Regions from separate parts of the Vibrio scophthalmi genome, predicted to be linked through region 1. Evidence: predicted binding sites of a transcription regulator. Region 1 holds the regulator's gene; each other region holds the start of a gene.
What was found. Region 1 encodes CRP, which controls carbon source genes, mostly activating them, when cyclic AMP is high. Its sites were predicted from a motif close to TGTGANNNNNNTCACA; they were not measured.
Positions count from the first base shown of each region.

Region 1 (6,232 bases):
GCCTACCATTCAGGTGAAATCGAAGACGCGCGTTTTTTCTTAGAGTACCTCAATCAGCAATACCCTAATCGAGTCAAAGTCGCGGTTGGTATTTCTCTTGGCGGTAATATGCTGGCCAACTATTTAGCCCAGTACGCCGATAATCCGCTCTTGGATGCCGCTTCCATTGTGTCTGCCCCGCTCGATCTATCCGCCTGTTCTGAGCGCATCGAACAAGGCTTTTCTAAGATCTATAAAACCTACCTACTGCGTTCTCTCAAACGTAATGCACTGCGTAAACACCACCTGTTAAAAGGTGAGTTAGGGCTGACTTATCAATCAATCAAACGAGTCACCAAATTGTATGATTTTGATGATTTGATCACCGCACCGCTGCACGGATTTCAAGATGCCGATGATTATTATCAGCGTTGCTCTGGGATTCATCGCCTACAGCAAATCAAATTGCCAACCCAAATCATTCATGCCAAAGATGATCCGTTTATGACCGATGCGGTCATTCCGCATTTTGTCCTACCGGAGAATATTCACTACCGCCTATTTGAAAAAGGCGGACACGTGGGTTTTGTCACTGGCAGTGTCATGAACCCCCGCTTTTGGCTGGAAGAGATGCTCCCCGCTTACTATCAAGCACTAAAAACGGCATAATCGAGCCTCACCGATACAAGGTCATAGAATAAAGAGGTATTTATGATTGTTCCTTGGCAGCAGATCGCACCAGAAACACTGGAGAGCTTGCTTAGAGAGTTTGTTTTACGAGAAGGAACAGACTACGGCGAAATTGAAATCTCAGTACAAGATAAAATTGATCAAGTTAAGCAGCAACTTGAGACAGGAGAAGCGGTCATCGTTTTCTCTGAATTGCATGAAACTGTCGATGTGCAATTACGCCACAAGTTCTAATGGTTCGCTAATAACGAAACCGAACTGAGTCCGCAGTTCTAACCGAGTCTTTCCCACGAAGAAGATGCGAAAAGGTTAAATTATGTTATATTGATGCGTCCAAACTGTAATGCTTTTCGAACTTAACATGCTTGTCATCGACAAAGGTTAAGTTCGAGTAATCACAGGAACGTTATCACTAGACAAGGTTTGTCATGTCAGCAAAGCATCCGATCATTGCCGTCACCGGTTCCTCTGGCGCCGGAACGACCACCACTTCTGAAGCCTTTCGTAAAATGTTCAATATGATGGACATCAAGCCTGCATGGGTGGAAGGCGATAGCTTCCATCGATTTACTCGCCCAGAAATGGATGTAGAAATTCGTAAAGCACGCGAACAAGGTCGTCATATTAGTTACTTCGGCCCGCAAGCTAATGACTTCCCCGGCTTAGCCGACTTCTTCCACCAATATGGCCAAGATGGCAGCGGTAAGATCCGTCGCTATCTACACACCTTCGACGAAGCGGTTCCCTACAATCAAATGCCAGGCACATTTACGCCTTGGCAAGACCTGCCAGAAAACAGTGATGTGCTGTTCTACGAAGGACTGCATGGTGGCGTGGTGAATGGGGATATTAATGTCGCCCAGCATGTCGACTTTTTGATTGGTATGGTACCTATCGTTAACCTTGAGTGGATTCAAAAATTTGTTCGCGATACTCGTGATAGAGGTCACTCCAAAGAAGCGGTGATGGATTCAATCGTGCGTTCGATGGACGATTACCTCAATTACATCACCCCACAGTTTTCACGTACCCATATCAACTTCCAACGTGTGCCAACCGTTGATACTTCAAACCCGCTAGATGCGAAGGGGATTCCAAGCTTAGATGAAAGCTTTGTTGTAATCCGCCTACGTGGTTTTAAAAACGTTGACTATCCCTACCTATTAGCAATGATAGATGGCTCGTTTATGTCGCGTCATAACACCTTAGTTGTGCCTGGCGGTAAAATGAGTTTTGCAATGGAGTTAATCGTCAGACCGATTCTTCAGCAATTAATCGAAACTGGAAAAATTGGCTAAAAATCAGCATTAGAACACGATTACTTTTCATACCGTGATCATGTGCACGTTTTTGCTTAGGAAATAGTCTCTCGGACCCGATTAAAATCAAGAAATCGTTCCGGAAAAAGGATACTATTTGAAACCGAAACACAAGATAGCTTGCAGCACTCATTTAAGTGCTCCTAGCCTAGTTATCCCGATTTCGGGCCCAGCTAAATTATGGAAAGCAGCAAGCGTACCCTGCAGAGGAAGTGAGATATTATGGTTCTAGGTAAACCTCAAACCGATCCAACATTAGAGTGGTTCCTTTCACACTGTCATATTCATAAGTACCCATCAAAAAGCACGCTAATCCACGCGGGCGAAAAAGCAGAAACTTTGTACTACATTGTTAAAGGTTCTGTTGCCGTACTTATTAAAGATGAAGAAGGTAAGGAGATGATCCTTTCTTACCTAAACCAAGGTGATTTCATCGGTGAGCTTGGTCTATTTGAAGAAGATCAAGAGCGTACCGCTTGGGTTCGTGCTAAATCTCCTTGTGAAGTAGCGGAAATCTCGTTCAAAAAATTTCGTCAGTTGATTCAGGTAAACCCTGATATCCTAATGCGTCTGTCTTCACAGATGGCTCGTCGTCTACAAGTGACTAGCCAAAAAGTAGGCGACCTAGCCTTCCTAGACGTAACTGGCCGTATTGCACAAACGCTACTAAACCTAGCGAAACAACCAGATGCAATGACTCACCCAGACGGCATGCAAATCAAGATCACTCGTCAAGAGATCGGTCAGATTGTTGGCTGTTCTCGTGAAACCGTTGGTCGTATCTTGAAGATGCTGGAAGAGCAGAACCTAATCTCTGCTCACGGTAAGACTATCGTTGTTTACGGTACGCGTTAATTCACATTGAATTAAGCAAGATTTATAAAGCCACCTTCGGGTGGCTTTTTCTTTTCGGGAACTTGTCATCCTCAAGAGTGAGGAACGAGCGAGTTGGGGATCTCTCTTTCCACAACGAAAAACAAGATTCCCTACTCGCGCTAACACGCTCTATGGAATGACAAATGTAAGGCTAGTGCTTACAAAGCCTGTTTTAACATCCATCGCAATAACATACTGTTACCCGTTAGTACTCTCAAAGATCTTATCTGCAGAGGCGGCGACGAATCCACGGTATAACTCACCATTGGGCATCGGATAACGCTTGGCAAACTCATAAAAACCACCAGGCAGCAACACCACGCCATCATCAAATTCGACCTGTACTTTATCGGCCATGGTTGATGATTGCTCTAGCAGTACTTCAGGTGAACCTTTGACTTCCCCACCCGCTTGGTTAATGACAAACCCCACTGACGACAGATGATCATTCACCTGTTGAACCTCATCAAACTGCTCAAGTTGATTGACACTGACTGTGAAATGATTCGCGCCATAACCATGAGCCGCCAACCAAGCCGCATATTCACTCTCTTCGGCCAACAATAAATAATCGTTATGGCTCAGTTGCCAAGGTCGACCTGCATATAGAAAGGCTTCACCTTGCATCTCAGTTGGATTCACCTGTTCAACTAGCTTTTGCACAATCTGTTGCAACTGCTCTGAACATTCCTCCACTTTAAGTTGGCTAATGAATACCTTGGGTTGCGTGGTATCAGGGTGCTCATAATGCTTTGCCAGCAATTTTTTACTTTCAAACTGGTAATCCCCCGCCTCTTGATAACCCAGTTCAATAAAAGGTTTCGCCAATACTTCTAACGCGACAGGGGAAAGGTTAAAGGTACGTAGAGCAATATGGTCGTTGATCAATGGCTCGTTGCGTTGCAATAATTTGTGGACGTTTCCAGCTGACGGGCATAAGCGTGCAATATAATCATTCCATAATGATTCAAACAGTCGTTCTGGCGTCATAACGCCTCCTTGGAATTATTTTTGTCTCGATATTCTTGGTAAGGATTATTAGTGTAGTAAAAGAAAAGGCCAGTGGAGCATTTTCTCTGGCCTTTTCGATGGTCGGTTAATTACAGTGATAAGCCCGGGCTCAATGTCTCGGGAAGTTCGGTTTGTTCCCCTTCCACCGAGGCCATCGGATAAGCACAATAATCAGCTGCGTAGTAAGCGCTTGGCCGTAAATTTCCCGACGCTCCTGGCCCGCCAAATGGTGCATCACCGCTCGCGCCGGTTAGCGGTCGATTGCGATTAACGATGCCAGCGCGAATATGTTCCACAAAATAGGCCCACTCACTCTCTTGGGTTGTCACCAATCCTGCTGATAGACCAAAGCGGCTATCATTTGCAAGCTCCACCGCTTGCTCTAAGGTTTGATAACGGATCACTTGCAGGAGTGGTCCAAAGTATTCTTCATCAGGTAGCGATGTAATCTCGCTGACATCAATAATACCCGGTGAGACGAACGCAGCATCACCTGCGGTGGCTTCGACTAAACTCACCCCACCCAATGACTGCAAGTTAGCTTGAGCCGCCAAAATAGCCTGCGCGGCGGCTAAAGATATCTGTGAGCCCATAAAAGGGGCGGGGTCGGCAAATGGCTCATCCATGACGATCTTTTTCGTCGCGCTGAGTAACTTATTCAGCAACACATCACCATTTTCACCACTAGGAAGGTAAAGTCGACGCGCACAAGTACAGCGCTGACCAGCACTAATAAAGGCCGATTGAATAATGGTATACACGGCCGCATCCACATCACCATAGTGAGGTGAGATGACCATCGGGTTATTACCGCCCATTTCCAATGCCAACATCTTGTCCGGTTGTCCGGCAAATTGACGATGGAGCAGATGACCCGTATTCGCACTCCCGGTAAACAACAAGCCATCAATACCTTTAGATTGGGCTAACGCCACTCCGGTCTCTTTCGCGCCTTGAATAAGATTAATCACTCCATCTGGCAGTCCTGCTTTTTGCCATAGTTTGATCATAAACTCCCCCGTCGCCGGAGTTTGCTCAGAAGGCTTAAACACCACCGTATTACCAGCGAGTAACGCTGGGACGATATGACCATTTGGTAAGTGGGCCGGAAAGTTATATGGGCCAAAAACGGCCATCACGCCAAGTGGTTGGTGGCGCAGTACGATTTGATTCCCTGCGGCTTCACGTTTCTTCTCGCCAGTTCGCTCATGGTAAGCACGAATCGAAATAGCGATTTTGCCCGCAACGGCCGCCGCTTCTGTTCGGGTTTCCCATAATGGCTTACCAGTTTCCAGCGAAATCATTTCTGCAATCGACTCGGAATGATGTTTCACTAACTCGGCAAAGCGTAATACCAGCCTCTCGCGCTCACTAAAAGGCGTCTTCCTCCATGATAAAAACGCCTCTCTTGCGGCGCTTACCGCCGCATCAACCTGAGCGACAGTGGCGCTATCACTTTGCCAAATCAGCTCGCCGTTATAAGGGCTAATTGAACTCATCGGTTCACCCTGTCCGGCGATCCATTGTCCTGCAATCCAATGTGACATAACCAATTCCTTAGAGTCTGTAGCTTTATAGGGGAAGCAAACGCACGTTATCGCCCTGCTGTACTTGCAAGGCATTGGCGACATCACTGGAGATAATCACCGTATCTGTTGCTTGATCAAACGCGGCTTTCACTGCGACCGCGCGAAATTGTTCAAATGAGGTATTACTGATCAAAAAATCTTGTGCACTGGCGTGCTGATCAATATGCACTTTGCCGCGAAATGAGTGACGTACCGATTCAATATTTTCACGATCACATTCCACGCTAGGGCCACCATCAAAGATGTCGACATAGTTACGGCAGGTAAACCCTTCCTTTTCTAGTAAGCGTAAAGCGGGCTTGGTGTTGTCATGCACTTGGCCGATCACCGCTTGCGCTTCTTTACTCAATAAGTTGACGTAGATGGGGAGTTTTGGCATTAGGTCGGCAATAAAGCCTTTCTTACCAATACCTGTTAAGTAATCGGCTAAGGTAAAATCAATCGAAAAGAAGTGTTCTTGCAGCCATTGCCAAAAAGGGGAATTGCCCTCTTCATCGGAAACACCACGCATTTCGGCAAAGACTGTTTTAGAGAAGCGATGGGGATGTTCAGCCATCATCAGAAAACGGCATTTCGACATCAATCGACCATTATTGCCACCGCGAAATTTAGGTCGCAAAAATAAGGTGCAGATTTCACTACAGCCAGTGTAGTTATTACCAAAGGTCAGCAACTTCACCACATTGTTGACCCCGAGCTTCGGCGAGGAGTGAACGATGGTGCTGATGTGGTAAGAATAGAATGGCACATCCCAACCGATCGCCGCTT
Region 1 covers NZ_CP134271.1:1,708,472-1,714,703, reverse strand. Annotated here, with positions in the region: gene RJD38_RS07815 (hydrolase) at 1-648, shown strand, start outside; gene RJD38_RS07810 (YheU family protein) at 691-903, shown strand; gene RJD38_RS07805 (phosphoribulokinase) at 1,098-1,967, shown strand; gene crp (cAMP-activated global transcriptional regulator CRP) at 2,211-2,843, shown strand; gene RJD38_RS07795 (DUF1338 domain-containing protein) at 3,063-3,854, opposite strand; gene astD (succinylglutamate-semialdehyde dehydrogenase) at 3,965-5,422, opposite strand; gene astA (arginine N-succinyltransferase) at 5,448-6,232, opposite strand, start outside.

Region 2 (6,232 bases), 1.5 Mb from region 1:
AGAGTCGTGTAAAATATCGAGTTCGCACATCTTGTTGTCTGGTTATTGATTTTTCTCAGAACCATTTGATCACATGACAAGATGTGCATCTACCTTAAATTTATGATTTTTATCAAAATCATTAGGGGATTCCTCAGCGCTTGGTAACAATGTATATTTTTGATGTAGGTCTGGATTATACCGAATTGCATAGTCATCTTGATCAGCAAGTGGTATTGGAACGTTTAAGATAATAATGTGACCGCGTTAAATATTTTAACTTTGAAATATAAAGTATGCTTTTTTAGGTGAATGTAGAAACCAAGGGCTTAGTAAGTCCTTGGTTTTATTGCGGGAATTGGAATGGTTTGTGATACACTTTCAATAATCTGCGCAACAGATTTTGTTGTTTTTGCGATATTTGCACAGAAAAGAACCAAATGGACAATAAATTAAGGTAATGTTTGCGCGAGCGTAATATAATTCTCGCCGACTTATAATAATGATTTGAAGAATATTGTCTTGATGAAATACGATCCTAATAAATCAATTAAAATTTCAATAGACACCTTATCTATTGGCATGTTTGTAACAGCAATAGAGCACAGTAAGCGCGTTAATTTAGCCAATGCTGGACGTGTCGCAAGCGATAAGGCGATCGATCAATTAAGACAGAGTAACGTGAAGTTTGCTTGGGTTGACCGCGAGTTATCCGCTGATGGGTGCGAGTTCAAGCCAGTAGACGTTTCAGCCTCCAATCCAATCCCAAATCAAACCGTCTCTCCTGTATCAACGGCACCAAAAAGAAGTAGCCGATTTTCTCAGCAGCAGCGCGCCTCAAAAATTATTCGTGAAGCGAAAGGGCTTGCCCATAAGCTGATTAATCAAACTTTTGAAGGCAAAGTGATTGATGTTGCTGACATCGATAACTGGGCTGATGACCTGATTGAATCGGTGCTAACCGATTCAGATGCCTTGCAGTGTGTTTCTGCCTTACGTAACAAAGACAAATATCTGCTTGAGCACTCGGTTAATGTGGCCTGCTTATTAGTCAGTTTCGGCCAACATTTGAAGTTGCCCAAAGAGACGTTAAAACATATGGCCATCGGCGGTATTATCCATGATGTTGGTAAAATAAAAGTTGACGATGAAGTGCTGCATAAACCAGCTCGCTTGACGCCTGAAGAGTTTGAGCACATGAAATTACATCAGGTTTACGCCAAGCAAATTATTACTAACGTTAAAGGACTGAGTGATATTTCTCGCGATGTTTGTTTGATGCACCATGAAAAGTTAGATGGTAAGGGTTACCCTTCAGGTCTTGCTGGTGAGCAAATTCCAATACATGGTCGTATGAGTTGTATTGTCGATATATACGATGCACTCACATCGGATCGTTGTTATAAAAAGGGCATGAGTTCGGCAGAAGCATTTAAAATTTTGCTGAGTTTAACGCCTCATCATCTGGATAAAGATCTTGTCTATAAGTTTATTAACTGTATCGGCATCTATCCGGTAGGATCGATTGTAGAATTAAGTGATGGTCGTGTTGGGATTGTTTGGACATCCAACTTAGATGAACCGTTAAAACCCGAAGTAAAATGTTTCTATTCACGTAAGTATAAGCGCTATGTTGATGTGGCTTACATCGATCTTAAGCATGCACCGATTAAAATTGAACGTGCGATTGCGCCGCACAATTTAGAAGTCGATGCGACCCCCTTCTTTGATTTGTAATCATTACCGCATTGCTGTAGGCATATAAAACGGTTGATACAGAAAAAGGCGCATAATGCGCCTTTTTGTTGTTTGTTATCGAGGAGTGAACCTTTCTGAAAACAGTGCTTATACTGCTAGGTAAGCCAGTGGAATATCTGGATCAACCGCATCCAATGTTGCCTGAGTATAGGCAAGGTGGCTGATGCTACCGTCAACCAATTCAGCTAATGCTGCCGATTCAATATCCGCTAGTTGTTGTTTGTCTAAAAGTAATTGAACCATCGCGACTTGCAGTGGTGGAAGGCTAGGGTTAAATGCGGCGTTTTCCGCATAAGCACCGATATATTCCTTACCATCTTTCATACGCAGTGCCACACCACTTAGGTTTTGGCTGTATGGAGCATGACTCCGATTCAGTGCTGCAAGTGCTTTAACAACTAAAGGATCCTTTTCATCACTCTGTTTGCCGTGATCGACTGTGGTCATCAGGCCTGATTCAATTCCTAAATCACTTGGGCCAAAAGATTCTGGCAGGTATTCTTGCAAGGTTTTTTCGTCACGTTGTGGTAATTGCACCACCAACTCTTGAGCCGTGCTTAGTTCATTCATAAACTGTCGGCAGTGACCACAAGGGCTAAAGTTGATGGTGATATCTGAAATGCCTTGTTCGCCTTTCATCCATGCGTGACTAATGGCTGATTGTTCAGCGTGAACAGTTTGACCAAGTTGAGCGCCAATAATTTCCATATTTGCACCGAAGTACAACTTACCCGATAGGCCACGAACAATCGCACCGACGTAAAAGTTAGAGATAGGTGCGTAAGAGTAGGCAGCCGCAAAAGGAAGCAGGGCAACACGTAACTCAGCGTCTTCTAATCCTGATAGTTCGAGTAGTTTATCAAATTGCTCACAGCTCAATGTAGCGTCATAGTTGTCCGCTAGTAGGATAGGTGCGAGATATTCGGCAACGTTCGATGGAATATCAGCCAGCGCTTGTTCGATACGGCTTCTCATAGTGAATCCTTGTTAGATCAGTCATTCGCTCTTAGTTAATACAGCTAAGGCGTTGGCTACCCATTTTATGATCGAAAAGAGATATTTCCGAGATTTAAATCACATTAATTAATGCAACAGCGTTTAACATTTCACAATTAGAGTGAGGTCACACTATGCGACCTCACTAATGGGGGCGAACTTCGGATTAACCGTGCAGCCAAACCGCGAAAGCAAAGAACATGGGCGCTAAAACTGAGGTTAAAACGCCGCACAACACCAACGCAAGCGAACTAAACGCAGCATCTTCACCGTCTTTTTCAGCGCAAGTAGCGGTCCCAAGCGCATGGGAAACCGTTCCCATGGTTAAGCCTTTAGCAATAGGGTGAGTGATGTTAAGTAAGTTATAAATTGGATAGGCGAGAATGGCCCCAAACAAGCCAACAATCAGCACTAATATTGCAGCAATTGCAGGTTCGCCGCCCAAATTACGCGAGACTTCCATTGCGATGGGGGTGGTTACAGATTTACCCAATAGGCTAGCAATCAGCGACATGTCTGCTTGCATGTAGACTGCGATAACACTGGCAGTAAACATCGACATCACGGAGCCTACACTACATGCCAACATGATGATGCGCCAATTCGCTCGGATCTGTGGTAACTGTTCGTAAAGTGGGTAAGCTAATGCCACCACAGCAGGTTGCAGTAAAAAACTGATCCATTGATTGTCGGCATAATAAGTTTCAAACGGAATTTTGCAAAATATCAATAGCGGGATCAAAATGCCAATACTGATCAGCAAGGGATTCATCAGGGGTGTATTGCATTTACGGCTTAGCCAACGGGCGAAGAAAAACACCACGACAGTAACAATCAACCACATTATTTGTTCCCCTTCTTAAGTAAGCGATCAAGAAAGAGCCCGAGAGTCACCAGAACGATCAGCGTACCACCAACAGCACTGGCCAAAATTGGCAGCGCGTTATGGATTAGGGTGTCGAAGTGTTCCATTAAGCCAACACTGATAGGAACAAACAGCAAAATCATGTAACGGATAAACAAGTTAGCACTCGGCTTAACCCAATCCGATGAGACAAGGCCACTGGCCATTAAAGCAAAAAGAATTAGCATACCAATGATGCTACCAGGTATTGATGTACCAACCAGTTGTTGGATATTGGTGCCCGCAAGTAAGCAGAGGAATATTAACCCCATGGATACTGCGTATTTTAAAAACGTTTTAGCCATATTTTTAGCCGTAAGCGAAGAACGGTGTTGAAGAGCTTGTCGATTACGAAACAAGCTTCTCTACGTATTGATACACAGATTTTAATAGAGTGATTTTCTTTGTATCACTTTCATGTTCGTGAACTAAGTTTTCAAAATTTAGCATGTACTCGTCCATGCGACTTTGGAAGTAGTCCTGGCAGTGGCTATTCCAACGAAGTTGTTCTTGCTCGGTGAGTGTCCATGGGAAGTTACGCGCACGATAACGGAACAATAGCGGTTCGATACGCGCATCGCTGAAGGTGATATCAAGCGCCGCTAAGTGCTCAGGTTCGGTTTGACGAACAATGTCCATCGCAGCGCGATCCGCGGGTGAAAAGAATCCATCATAAAGTTGAGTATCAACGTCAGCGCTCTTTTCATATTCACGTTCAACAGCGAACAAGCCAATCAATTTTTCTCGGATCTCTGGGTGTTGACGGAGCACTTGTAAGTTTTGTAAGCACTGTTCACGATCGATACCAATCTTGTCGGCATTTTCTGCCGTCAGTGTTTTCGCAGGGGCAAGAATCGGACATTTGTTCAAATGCACCAGCTTCACAGGAACGGGCAACTCATCAGGAGCCAAATCACTGTGTTTGGTATATAGGCGCTCTTTCAACGCATTCTCATCCAGATCGAACAATACTTGCGGATCTTTGGCGAGATCAACCACAATAACTGCATTTTTATTGGTTGGGTGCCAAGCGACAGGCACAATCCAGCTGGTATAGTTGCATTCACGGCCAAGCATTCCCGAGACATGCATCAGCGGGGTCATATTGACGATATCGACCAATTCGTTGAGCTTGCGCTTATGACGCATGGTAAGGAAGTAATCAAACAGTTTTGGTTGTGCGGCTTTGATTTTTTTTGCCAGTTCGATTGTGGCGATAACATCAGCCATCGCATCGTGCGCATTGGCGTGTTCAATGCCGTTTGCCACAGAAAGGTGCTCAAGTTTGAAGCTAATATAGCCTTCGTCGTTTTCTGGCCATTCAATACCTTCAGGGCGTAAAGCATGGCAAGCACGCATCACATCGAGTAAGTCCCAACGTGAGTTACCGTTTTGCCAGCTCCACGCATAAGGGTCAAAGAAATTGCGGTAACAAGTATAGCGCGTTACTTCGTCATCAAAACGAATACTATTGTAACCAAGGCTAATCGTGTTTGGCGTTGCCAATTGTTCATGAATTTGGCGGATAAATTCAGGCTCGATCAGGCCTTTACTTGCAGCCAGTTGGGGAGAAATGCCGGTAATCAGTGCCGCTTCCACTCCTGGCAAATAGTCTGAGGGTGGTTGGCAATAGATGACAAGAGGCTCGCCAATAATATTAAAGTCCATGTCCGTGCGTACTCCCGCAAATTGGCTTGGGCGATCTTTGGCTGGGCTGGTTCCCCACGTTTCATAATCGAAGAAGAAAAACGTCGGTTGGTGCTCTTGTTGCATGCTATCTACCATGGTTTAAAGGCTTTTTTACTATTAGACCACTGAGTGGTGCGCTTAGCAATCAAGTCGCGAGAGTTCGGCTACTTTGTGTGCCTTCTAAGCGTAGCAGCCTGCAGACTTAGCTTCTTGTTATGTTAATGAGTAACAACGAAAGGAAGCCAAATTCAAGATAGGCCGAGGGGAAAAACCACTAACCCCATCAGGGTTAGTGGCAAATGATCACGCTTGAAGCGCTATGGTGGCTTCTATTTCAATATGCAGATCAGAATCAAATAGGTGTGACACTTCGACCAGCGAACAAGCTGGCAAATAGCCTTGGTAAAAATCGGAAAGAATTTCACGAATATGGGGCAGTTTGCTGATATCACGCACGAATACCGTCAATTTAATCAAATCACTGCGAGAGCGTTTTTCTTGCTCTAAAATGGCGCCAAGTTGCGCTAACACTGCTTTGCTTTGTTCAATCAAATTTGCCTTTTGATCGGGAGTACCAAAGGCGGTCAAACCCGAAACATACAGCGTATCATTGTGCTTTGTCGCGTGAACGTAGGGTCCAGCCGCGCTTGGCAAACACTCATAATTAATCCTTTGTACCACTTTATTTCCTTACCTTAGAAAGTTGCCTTACACGTGTGATGATAACGGTCAATGTTCGTGTGAATTCAGCACGTGAAAGAAGCAACAAAAGCCAAATATGCGCTTGATTGTGTCATAGGTGAGATTAAATAAATTTGAGAGCCGTCATGATAACGCGATGAAAAATAGCGATTTTCATACCAAGTTGGCGCAAAGATACCGTTGGCGTGTTGAAAATGATTTCAG
Region 2 covers NZ_CP134271.1:3,215,753-3,221,984, reverse strand. Annotated here, with positions in the region: gene RJD38_RS14590 (IS4 family transposase) at 1-30, opposite strand, end outside; partial or broken gene RJD38_RS14585 (response regulator) at 141-233, shown strand; gene RJD38_RS14580 (HD-GYP domain-containing protein) at 505-1,716, shown strand; gene cdd (cytidine deaminase) at 1,825-2,712, opposite strand; gene RJD38_RS14570 (CidB/LrgB family autolysis modulator) at 2,900-3,577, opposite strand; gene RJD38_RS14565 (CidA/LrgA family protein) at 3,577-3,942, opposite strand; gene sbcB (exodeoxyribonuclease I) at 3,986-5,410, opposite strand; gene RJD38_RS14555 (RidA family protein) at 5,630-6,007, opposite strand.
Region 2: the regulator CRP is predicted to act here: its motif matches at 2,801-2,816, upstream of cdd (cytidine deaminase).

Region 3 (6,232 bases), 890 kb from region 1:
CCATATTCACGCACGAAAAAAACGGATAAATTGATTATCTTTCGAACGAGTGTTATTTTTTTGTTAAGCGTATATGGAGGTGCTTATGGAACTTGAATTGAAGTATGCCTTACTGATTACCGCATCTATTTTTGCTGTAATTATCGGCTTTGGTGTTATTGCTATTGCGACCGCTTAAGGCGCAGTTGTAATGAATAACAGCGGTGTCATTACAAACACTGCAAGCCTAGTCGACCTTGAGCGACTGTCTAAATACACCGGTGGCTTAAACGCACTTGTTGCACAAGGCGGTGGCCAGAGAGGCATTTTTACATCCGGTGTATTGGATGCCTTCCTACTCTCTGATTTTGACCCTTTTCACCGTTTTTACGGTACCTCAGCAGGGGCGCTAAACTTATCGGCTTTTCTTTGTCGACAAAAAGGCATTGGCCGCTCTTTTATCCTCGATCTCACGACGTCATCCGAATTTTTTCACTTATTTAGCTATATCCGTCGTAAGCGCTATTTAGGACTTGATTGGGCGTTGGACAAGATCAGTGAATATCCCTACAAGCTTGATATCGATATGGGACGTCGCACGTTGGGGAATCGGCAGGCTTTTGCTGCTGTTACCGACAGTAGCCGTCTGATTGATTGCTATTTACCGATGCTGAATGATGATTGGAAGAAAGTGCTGATTGCCAGTTGTGCTATTCCTCGTCTATATGAACATGAAGTAGCGTTTGAACATGGCCGTTATATTGATGGTGGAGTATCCGCTTCAATTCCGGTGCAAGAAGCATGGCGACAAGGTTCACGTTGTATTGTGGTGATTCGTACTGAAAGCGATGATGTGCCAGACGCGGAACCATTGGTTTCAGAGCGTTCAGAGGTTGAGTGGTATCGAGATTCGCTTAATGTAGCGCAAGAACACTGGCAGCAAAAATTGACTCAGTGGAAACTTGATTGGAACCAGTTCTTAAACGAACGTATTAGCCGATCTCAGTTGCAAAAACTGAAAGATCATCATCTTGTTTCTCTTAATGGTGGGCGCTGGTTATTTGGCGCCGATGATATCTACCGACTTAGTCATTTGTTAGGTGACAATTTTGATTCGGGCTTAGCGGATATGCTGATGGTGCATTATCAGACTTATTCACTGACTCAAGATTTCCTCAACCAGCCACCAGACGATTGTTTTATTGTTCAGATCAAGCCAGCACAACCGTTATTGTCGAGTTCGTTAATGAGCAGTGAAGAAGAATTGCGGCATGACTACCAGTTAGGCCTTGATGCTGGATTTCGCTGTGTCGCTGCCTTTGATCGTTGTGGTTTGACCCAATTTAATGCCAGCCTCAATCGGGCAAGTTAGCGCGACCTCATCGAGGTTATTATGAGAATGCTTAGTATTTCGCTTAGATTACTCGTGAGCTAAGTCAAAATATCTTGATTTTTATCATCGCAAAATAACCGATTATTATTGGCAAATATCATTGCGCTATATGACAGGGCACACAAACAATTCGGTTTATACGTGACGGTTGTCACGGCGATTTATCAAGGGGCTTCACAATTACTTCGCAAAGTAAAAAAATTACTTAGTTGTTGAATATTGGAGTTACCTTATGTACATGGCTCAACCTGGCCATATTGATCATATCAAGCAAGTCAATGCTGGCCGTGTATATAAACTCATCGACCAAAAAGGGCCAATATCCCGTATTGATCTCTCGAAAGAGAGCCAACTTGCACCTGCGAGTATCACCAAGATTACCCGTGAATTGATTGATGCCCATCTTATCCATGAAACGACAGTGCAAGAAGCCACCAGTCGTGGACGTCCTGCGGTTGGTCTACAGGTTAACAATGACGGTTGGCAATTCCTGTCGATGCGTCTTGGACGTGGGTATTTAACGATCGCACTGCACGAGCTTGGTGGTGACGTGCTTATCGATACCAAAATCGATATTCATGAAATTGATCAAGAAGATGTACTTGCTCGTCTGCTGCATGAAATCGATGAGTTCTTTCAAACCTATTCCGATCAGCTCGATCGTGTCACCAGTATTGCGATTACTTTACCTGGCCTTGTCAATGCCGAGGAAGGTATCGTATTGCAAATGCCGCACTACAATGTTGAAAATCTCGCTTTGGGTCCTGAGATTTATAAGGCCACGGGATTACCGGTTTTCATTGCCAACGATACCCGTTCTTGGGCGCTTGCTGAAAAGTTATTTGGCCATTCGCAAGAGAACGAAAATTCCGTTTTGATTTCGATTCACCATGGTTTGGGTGCGGGGATTATTCTTGATGGTCGTGTGTTACAAGGGCGACATGGCAACATTGGTGAGTTAGGGCATATTCAAATCGATCCACAAGGGAAAATGTGTCAATGCGGTAATCGCGGCTGTTTAGAGACGGTGGCAAGCTCGCAAGCCATTCGTACTGAAGTGACCGAGCGCATTGCCCGCGGAGAAGCATCACCATTGGCCGATATCGAATCAATCTCGGTTGAAGATATTTGTGAAGCGGCAGCGAATGGTGATCCGCTAGCAATAGATGTGATTGAAAAATTGGCCGCACATTTAGGCTTCGCCATTGCGTTAGTAATTAACCTTTTCAATCCAGAAAAAGTCTTGATTGGTGGGGCGATCAATCAAGCCAAAGAGATTCTTTATCCGGCAATTCAAAAATGCATTAGAGAGCAGAGCTTACCTGTTTACCATCAAGACCTTGAGTTAGTTGAGTCACGCTTTTATAAACAAGCAACAATGACTGGTGCGGCTCTCGTAAAACAGGCACTATATGATGGCTTATTGCTTATGAAAGTGATAGAAGGGTAATACGCTGCTATATTAGCACTTTTGGATGAATCAACTGAGCCTTACTAACCAAGGCTTGTGTGACGTAAATAACTGCTGTAGAGAATTGTTATGACCGGAGTATTAAACACTGTAGACCAACGAACCAAGCTGGTGGGTGAAAACCGTTTGGAACTGTTGTTGTTTAGCCTGAACAGCCGACAAATGTTTGCAATCAATGTGTTTAAGGTTCGTGAGGTGATAAAAGTCCCTCCTCTAACCAAATTGCCAGGTGCTCATTACAATATCACCGGCGTGGCTTCTCTACGTGGTGTATCTGTGCCTGTTATTGATTTGCGCGCGGCGATTGGTTTTCCACCATCTCGTCTTGAAAATCAAGAAGAAAACCTGATCATTACCGAATACAACCGTACTGTTCAGGGCTTTTTGGTTGGCCAAGTGCGTAACATCGTGAATACCACTTGGAGTGATATTCAACCACCACCAAAAACCGCAGGTCGTTCAAATTACCTTACCGCGATTACTCAGCTTAAAGACAACAATGAGGTCGGTATTATCGAAATCATTGATGTTGAGAAAGTCTTGGCTGAGATCATCGACTACGATGTGTCGATCTCTGAAGGTGTATTAGACGAGCGTTTGAGCGTGGAAATGGTTGGACGTAATGTTCTGATCGTCGATGATTCCTCAACAGCACGTGCGCAAGTAAAGGGAACGCTCTCCCAACTAGGTCTTAACATCATTGAATGTTGTGATGGCTTACAAGCACTCAGATTACTTCAGTCATGGAGAGATGAAGGCAAAGACGTCACCAAAGAACTACTATTGATGATTACTGACGCTGAAATGCCAGAGATGGATGGTTACAAACTCACGTATGAAATTCGTAATGATCCGCAAATGAAGGATTTGCATGTCATTCTGAATACGTCATTAAGTGGTAGCTTTAACGAGGCGATGGTGAAAAAAGTCGGTTGTGATCGCTTTATTTCTAAATTCCAGCCCGATCTTCTGGTTGAAGTAACGCAGAACCGTCTAAGAGAAGTGCTCGGCCTCTAGATTGATTTTTCCTTATTTGGCCATTTGTCATGCAGTTAGGTTGATTTTGTGGTAGTATTTGGTTTCTATTTTGTTATTTAAAATAGAGTGTAACTATCAAATTCAACTTTTCATCAGAAACCTTAAGGTAGTTCCTAAGCATGATATGGTTAACGTCGAAGGTTGTGATGACCTTAGGCTTGTTATTGTATAGGGAATACAAGAAAAGAAGTACGGACGCTGACGACGAGTTGTAACTTGTCATAGGTAATTTTAAAAGGAGCCTTTTGGCTCCTTTTTGCTTTTTGCTTTTTGCTTTTTGCTGATGATATTAATGAAAATCACGAGATCGGCTATCGAGTTCATGGAGTTGATTGGTTAAGTCCTCCAGTCGGCCTGCAATGACATGAATTACGTTGCCCTCGCGTTCTAAAGTGCCTTTCACCCGTAAAATTTTCGCGGCCAAATATGCCTGTTGTTGCGCTCTTGCGGTAGCTTGCCATACCACGACATTAATGTTGCCAGTATCATCTTCGAGAGTGAAAAAGGTGACGCCAGCGGCTGTTCCTGGTGACTGCCTCCCCGTTACAACACCAACGACCGTTACCAATGATTGATGCGTTTTATTGGCGAGCTGATTCATGCGAGTAAAGCGGCCCAATACGCCCGCTTGATCTAATAGACTAATCGGATGTTGAGTTAAGGATAACCCCGTAGCAGAGTAATCTTCGATCAAGGTTTGTGTGTCGCTAGGCGCACTGATATGGGTCGTCGTGGCATCTTCAATGTGTTGAAACAGCGGTAAATCAGAAAGTGAGTCCATCATCGACCAACGAGTTTGATAACGGTTGTGTGCGATGGTATGAAATGCATTGGCTGACGCTAGTAACTCGATGTCTCGCTTATTCAGTCCAATATGTTTTAGCTGCTGCGGATGGCTAAAGTGTCCTTGCCCTCGGGCTTTGAGTAATTGCTGACAACTGGTTTGGCTTAGCCCTTTAATTTGGCGAAAACCAAGGCGAATAGCCAACCCTTGCGATTGTGCGATCACTTGATGATCGTAGAGTGAATGATTAATGCAGATTGGCAAAATAGTGAGGCCGTGGCGCTGTGCATCTTGCACCAGCTGTGAGGCGCTATAAAACCCCATTGGTAAGCTGTTGAGTAGCGAGGTATAGAAGGCTTCAGGATAATAAAATTTGAGCCATGCAGAGCAATAAGCCAACACCGCGAAGGAGGCGGAATGACTCTCTGGAAAGCCGTATTCACCAAAGCCTAGTATTTGTTCAAAGAGGCGTTCAGCAAAGTCCAATTCGTAGCCACGGCTGATCATGCCGTTAATCAGTTTGGTTTTAAATTTAACCAGATTGCCATTTTTCTTCCAAGCGGCCATGGCGCGGCGTAGTTGATCCGCTTCACCACCGGAAAAGCCGGCGGCAACCATCGCCAGTTTAATCACTTGCTCTTGGAAAATAGGGACGCCCATGGTGCGTTCAAGCACTTGTTTTACTTCTTCTGATGGATAGCTAATAGCTTCTTCACCACGGCGACGTTTTAAAAATGGATGTACCATATCACCCTGTATTGGCCCCGGCCGCACAATGGCGATTTGAATCACTAAGTCGTAGTAACTGGCGGGTTTGAGCCTTGGTAGCATGCTCATTTGTGCCCGTGACTCGATCTGGAAGACGCCAACGGTATCGGCGCGTTGGATCATGCCATAAACGTTAGCATCATCTTGGCGACGGGTGATTTCCGCGATCGACAACGACTCGCCATGAAAGCGCTCTATGAGTGCAAAACATTTACGGATTGCACTGAGCATACCAAGTGCTAAAACATCGACCTTGAGTAAGGAAAGGCTTTCGAGGTCATCTTTATCCCATTGAATAACGGTGCGATCAGGCATAGAGGCATTCTCAACAGGCACAAGCTCGTAGAGAGGCCCTGAAGAGATGACAAAACCACCCACATGCTGAGATAGGTGGCGAGGAAAGCCCATGATTTCGTTAACCAACCCGATAAACTGCTCGCCTTTGAGTGAGCTTGGCTCGATACCAAGTTGAACGATTTGTGCCTGCCAGCCTTGAGCGCGATCGCGGCGATTGATGTTTTTAATAAAATAATCAAGTTGGCTCTCTTCGATCCCCAGCGCTTTGCCGACATCACGAACTGCGCTCTTAAAACGATATGAGATGACGGTAGCGGCAAGTGCTGCACGTTCTCGACCATATTTTTTATAAATGTATTGAATCACTTCTTCGCGTCGATGATGTTCAAAATCCACATCAATATCTGGCGGCTCATCGCGCTCTTTACTGATAAAGCGTTCAAACAATACTGATATTTGGCGTGGATCAACTGAGGTGATCTCTAAGCAATAACAGACCACC
Region 3 covers NZ_CP134271.1:2,598,545-2,604,776, forward strand. Annotated here, with positions in the region: gene RJD38_RS11975 (YnhF family membrane protein) at 86-178, shown strand; gene RJD38_RS11980 (patatin-like phospholipase family protein) at 191-1,351, shown strand; gene RJD38_RS11985 (ROK family protein) at 1,605-2,822, shown strand; gene RJD38_RS11990 (chemotaxis protein CheV) at 2,913-3,860, shown strand; gene RJD38_RS11995 (error-prone DNA polymerase) at 4,171-6,232, opposite strand, start outside.
Region 3: the regulator CRP is predicted to act here: its motif matches at 1,405-1,420, upstream of RJD38_RS11985 (ROK family protein).

Region 4 (6,232 bases), 800 kb from region 1:
GTTGGCCGAGCGTATTTGTAATCTAATTGAAGTTAAAAAAGCACCGGATGAAGTCCGTCGAGCCGCCGCGCAAGAATGTACCAACATCTATGCACCACTGGCGAACCGTCTTGGGATTGGTCAGTTAAAGTGGGAAATCGAAGATTACGCTTTTCGTTACCAGCAACCAGAAACCTACAAACAGATCGCCAAGCAGCTTTCTGAACGACGTATTGTTCGTGAACAATACATCAAAGATTTTGTCGATGACTTAACCGAAGAAATGCAAGCCACTGGCATTAATGCTGAGGTGAGTGGTCGTCCTAAGCACATCTACAGCATCTGGCGCAAAATGCAGAAAAAGAGCTTGGAGTTTGACGAGCTGTTTGATGTGCGCGCAGTGCGTATCATCGCCGACAAACTGCAAGACTGCTATGCAGCATTAGGTATCGTTCATACGAAATACAAACACTTACCAAGTGAGTTTGACGATTACGTTGCCAACCCAAAACCGAACGGTTATCAATCGATTCATACTGTTGTTTTAGGGCCTGAAGGCAAAACTATCGAGATTCAGATCCGTACTAAAGACATGCACGAAGATTCTGAATTGGGCGTGGCTGCGCACTGGAAATATAAAGAAGGTGCTAGCTCTGGTCGTAGCGGCTACGACGAGAAGATCACTTGGCTGCGTAAGCTGATTGATTGGCAAGAAGAGATGTCAGATTCTGGTGAAATGCTCGATGAGTTGCGTAGCCAAGTGTTTGATGATCGCGTCTATGCTTTTACTCCGCGTGGTGATGTGGTCGATTTGCCGATGGGGGCCACACCGCTCGATTTTGCTTATCACATTCACTCTATGGTCGGTCACCGCTGTATCGGTGCCAAAGTGGGCGGACGTATCGTCCCGTTCACCCATAAGCTATCGATGGGCGACCAAGTTGAAATCATCACCCAGAAAGAGCCAAATCCCTCTCGCGACTGGTTAAATCCATCGCTAGGGTTTGTTACATCCGGTCGCGCCCGCGCGAAAATCAATGCCTGGTTCCGCAAACAAAGCCGTGAGAAGAACCTCGAAGCGGGGCGTGAAATCCTTGAGCATGAACTGGGTAAAATTGGCGCAACGTTAAAACACGCTGAGCAATACGCGTTGAAACGTTTTAACGTTAATTCTGCTGATGAATTGTATGTCGGTGTTGGTAGTGGTGATTTACGTATTAATCAAATCATTAATCACATCAACGCCTTGGTGAACAAACCAACCGCGGAAGAAGAAGACAAGCAGGCGCTTGAAAAACTCCTCGAAGCGGAAAATAAACCGTCCACCCCAACACGTCCGAATAAAGATGCCGTGGTGGTCGAAGGGGTCGATAACCTGATGAATCATTTGGCACGTTGTTGTCAACCGATCCCAGGCGATCAAATCTGTGGCTACATTACTCAAGGTCGTGGAATTTCAGTGCACCGTGCTGATTGTGAACAGCTTGAAGAGCTACGTCACCACGCACCAGAGCGTATTATCGATACTGTGTGGGGCAGTGGTTTTGCCGGCTCTTACTTATTGACTTTGCGTGTTGAAGCGATGGAACGTGGTGGCTTGCTTAAAGAAATTACCACCTTGTTTGCCAACGAAAAAGTCAAAGTAAACAGCATGAAGAGCCGTGTTGATTACCGCACGCAATTATCGATATTAGACTTTGATTTAGAAGTGAATAATGTCGAAGTGTTAGCGCGAGTATCGAAGCGAGTTGAGCAAATTAAAGATGTAATGTCAGTCAAGAGATTGGGATAGCGTCGACAATATTTAAAATAAATAATGAAAGGTGAGTGGTTATGCTGCTCACCTTTTTGTTTAAGGAAAAATGAAAATGAGTCACCCAATTGAACAGTTAGAACAGATTATGGCCACATTGCGCGATCCAAAGAAGGGCTGTCCCTGGGATCGTAAGCAAACATTTGAAACAATTGTTCCGCATACGATTGAAGAAACCTATGAAGTGGTGGATGCAATCCATAATCAAGACTGGCCAAATCTCAAGGAAGAATTGGGGGATTTATTGTTCCAAGTGATCTTTTATAGCCAGATTGCCAAAGAGCAAGGTTTGTTCGATTTTTCTGAGGTGGTGGAAACGGTCAATGAAAAATTGACCCGTCGTCATCCGCATGTTTTTTCAGCGGTTGAGTTTGATTCTGATGAAGCAATTAATGCCAATTGGGAAGCCGAAAAAGCCAAAGAAAAAGCAAGAGTGGGCAAATCTGAGCAAAGTATTCTAGACTCAATACCAAATTCTCTACCTGCTCTTTCGCGTGCTACAAAGATCCAAAAAAAGTGCGCCAGCGTTGGATTTGACTGGGATTCGCTTGGTCCGGTGGTCGACAAAGTTCGTGAAGAAATTGATGAAGTAATGGAAGAAGCGCTGCAAGTTAATGTTGCGCAAGACAAAGTGGAATTAGAGCTGGGCGATTTGCTGTTTGCGACGGTTAATTTTGCCCGCCATCTGCAGGTCAACCCTGAGGTCGCACTTGCAAAAGCAAACTTGAAGTTTGTTAAACGCTTTCAATTGGTTGAACAAAAAGTCGCACAAAATGGCTTGCAAATTGAGCAGTGTGATTTAGCACAATTGGATGGCTGGTGGGATGAAGTGAAGCAAGACGAGCGTAGGTGAACTCTCGCTCAGTGATAAATTGGGGCAAGATTGACCCATCTAATAAGTGGTTGGGGCAGTCGTATTCACCCAGTTTGATTTGAAGCAAAAAATAAAAAATAGTGGTGTGATAGATTTCACGTTGTGGCGGTTAGGTGCTTCTGGTATATTTTTATCCCGTCCAGAAGAAATCTATTTCCCTCATTCAACCAATTTCAGGTTAAACATGACGACAAATTACATTTTTGTTACTGGCGGGGTTGTATCCTCTCTAGGTAAAGGTATTGCAGCTGCATCACTTGCGGCTATTCTAGAAGCTCGTGGTCTTAAAGTGACCATGATGAAGCTTGACCCTTACATCAACGTTGACCCAGGCACAATGAGCCCAACTCAACACGGTGAAGTGTTCGTCACGGAAGATGGCGCAGAAACAGACCTTGATCTTGGTCACTACGAACGTTTCATTCGTACCAAGATGACTAAACGCAATAACTTTACGGCAGGTCGTGTTTACTCAGACGTTCTAGCAAAAGAGCGTCGCGGTGACTACCTAGGCGCCACCATTCAGGTTATCCCTCACATCACTAACGCGATCAAAGACCGTGTAATCGCTGGCTCTCAAGGCCACGACGTTGCGATCGTTGAAGTTGGTGGTACTGTTGGTGATATCGAATCTCTACCGTTCATGGAAGCGATTCGTCAGTTAGCGGTTGAGCTAGGTCGTGAACGCGCAATGTTCATGCACCTAACATTGGTTCCTTACCTTGCTGCGGCAGGTGAAGTGAAAACAAAACCGACTCAACACTCTGTTAAAGAACTTCTTTCAATCGGTATCCAGCCTGACATTCTAGTTTGTCGTAGTGATCGTGCGATCCCAGCGAACGAGCGTAAGAAGATTGCTCTATTCTGTAACGTACAAGAAAAAGCAGTAATCTCAATGAAGGACGTAGATTCTATCTACAAAATCCCTCAACTTATTCATGCTCAAGGCCTTGATGATCTTGTATGTACTCGTTTTGGTATCACTGCACCAGCAGCAAACCTTTCTGAGTGGGAACAAGTAATCTACGAAGAAGCGAACCCAACGGGTGAAGTGACGATTGGTATGGTTGGTAAGTACATTGAACTACCAGATGCATACAAATCAGTTAACGAAGCGCTAAAACACGCTGGTCTTAAGAACCGTCTAAGCGTTAAGATTCAATACGTTGATTCTCAAGATGTTGAGAGCAAAGGTGTTGAAATCCTAGAAGGTCTTGATGCAATCCTAGTACCTGGTGGCTTTGGCGACCGTGGTGTAGAAGGTAAGATTCTTGCGGCGCAATACGCTCGTGAGAACAAAGTACCTTACTTAGGCATCTGTCTAGGTATGCAAGTGGCACTGATTGAATACGCGCGCAATGTTGCGGGTATGGAAGGTGCACACTCAACAGAATTTAATAAAGAGACGAAGTACCCAGTGGTTGGCTTGATCACTGAATGGGTTGATGGTGAAGGTAAAGTTGAAGAACGTACTGAAACTTCAGATCTAGGTGGTACTATGCGTCTTGGTTCACAGCTATGTCACCTTGAAAAAGGCACTAAAGCTCACGAACTGTACGGCAGCGCAACCATTCATGAGCGTCACCGTCACCGTTACGAAGTGAACAACAATCTTCGTCCACAAATTGAAAAAGCAGGCCTAAAAGTGTCTGGTCTTTCAGCGGACAAGAAACTGGTAGAAGTGATTGAGAACCCGAACCACCCATGGTTTGTTGCGGCTCAATTCCACCCAGAGTTCACATCGACACCGCGTGATGGTCACCCACTGTTTGCCGGTTTCGTAAAAGCAGCTGGTCAGTTCCAGCGCGGCGAATTAGAGAAGTAAGGAATACAGGCAGTAGCAGTTATATGTTGCTGCCGTTAATTTTGACATTATATATTCAACGAGAAGGAAACATTCAATGTCTAAGATCGTTAAAGTTCTAGGTCGTGAAATCATCGATTCACGTGGTAACCCAACTGTAGAAGCTGAAGTACACCTAGAAGGCGGTTTCGTAGGTATGGCTGCTGCTCCATCTGGCGCATCAACTGGTTCACGCGAAGCTCTTGAGCTACGTGACGGTGACAAATCACGTTTCCTAGGTAAAGGCGTTCTTAAAGCTCTTGAAGCTGTTAACGGCGCAATCGCTGACGCACTAGTTGGTAAAGATGCTAAAGATCAAGCTGCAATCGACGCAGTAATGATCGAGCTTGACGGCACTGAAAACAAATCTAAATTCGGCGCGAACGCTATCCTAGCGGTTTCTCTAGCAAACGCTAAAGCAGCTGCAGCTGCTAAAGGCATGCCTCTATACGAGCACATTGCTGAGCTAAACGGTACTGCTGGTCAGTTCTCTATGCCTCTACCAATGATGAACATCATCAACGGTGGTGAGCACGCTGATAACAACGTTGACATCCAAGAGTTCATGATCCAACCAGTTGGCGCTAAAACTCTTAAAGAAGCAGTTCGCATGGGTGCTGAAGTATTCCACAACCTAGCTAAAGTATTGAAGTCTAAAGGCTACAACACTGCAGTTGGTGACGAAGGCGGTTTCGCTCCTAACCTAAAATCTAACGCTGAAGCGCTAGAAGTTATCGCAGAAGCTGTTGCAGCTGCTGGCTACGAGCTAGGCAAAGACATCACTCTTGCTATGGACTGTGCTGCATCTGAGTTCTTCGACAAAGAAGCGGGTATCTACAACCTGAAAGGCGAAGGCAAAACGTTCACTGCTGAAGAGTTCAACCACTACCTAGCTGGTCTAGTTGAGCAATTCCCAATCGTTTCTATCGAAGATGGTCTTGACGAGTCTGATTGGACTGGTTTCAAACACCAAACTGAACTTCTAGGCGGCAAAATCCAACTAGTTGGTGACGATCTATTCGTTACTAACACTAAGATTCTTGCTCGTGGTATTGAAGAAGGCATCACTAACTCAATCCTTATCAAGTTCAACCAAATCGGTTCACTAACAGAGACTCTAGCTGCAATCAAGATGGCTAAAGATGCTGGTTTCACAGCAGTTATCTCTCACCGTTCAGGCGAAACTGAAGATGCAACTATCGCTGACCTAGCGGTAGGTACAGCTGCAGGTCAAATCAAAACTGGTTCTATGAGCCGTTCTGACCGTGTTGCTAAGTACAACCAACTTATCCGTATCGAGGAAGCTCTAGGTGAGCGCGCTCCTTTCAACGGTCTTAAAGAAGTTAAAGGTCAAGCTTAATTCTTAATTGAGTTAACTTAGCTAGATAGCTTTTTAAAACGCTCCACTTCGGTGGGGCGTTTTTTTTGGGCTGAAGAAATGGAATCGAGGGTTGAGAGTCGAGAACGCTTCGCTCCGAGAAGCGAGATCCCCAACTCGTTCGTTCCTCACTCTTGAGGATGACGGCACTCGTCTTGTCTGTGTTAGTTTCGTCATTCCCTATAGGCTGACGAAGGAAGGAGTAGGGAATCTTTCTTTGATTTCGAACTGCTTGACTCGATCCCCAACGTGTTCTATTTTCGCTTCTCGCTTCTCGCTTCTCGCTTCTCGCTTCTCGCTTCTCGCTTCTCGCTTCTCGCTTCTCGCTTCTCGCTTCTCTATGCC
Region 4 covers NZ_CP134271.1:908,136-914,367, reverse strand. Annotated here, with positions in the region: gene relA (GTP diphosphokinase) at 1-1,771, shown strand, start outside; gene mazG (nucleoside triphosphate pyrophosphohydrolase) at 1,848-2,645, shown strand; gene RJD38_RS03995 (CTP synthase) at 2,851-4,491, shown strand; gene eno (phosphopyruvate hydratase) at 4,568-5,869, shown strand; gene RJD38_RS03985 (multifunctional CCA addition/repair protein) at 6,226-6,232, opposite strand, start outside.
Region 4: the regulator CRP is predicted to act here: its motif matches at 2,751-2,766, upstream of RJD38_RS03995 (CTP synthase).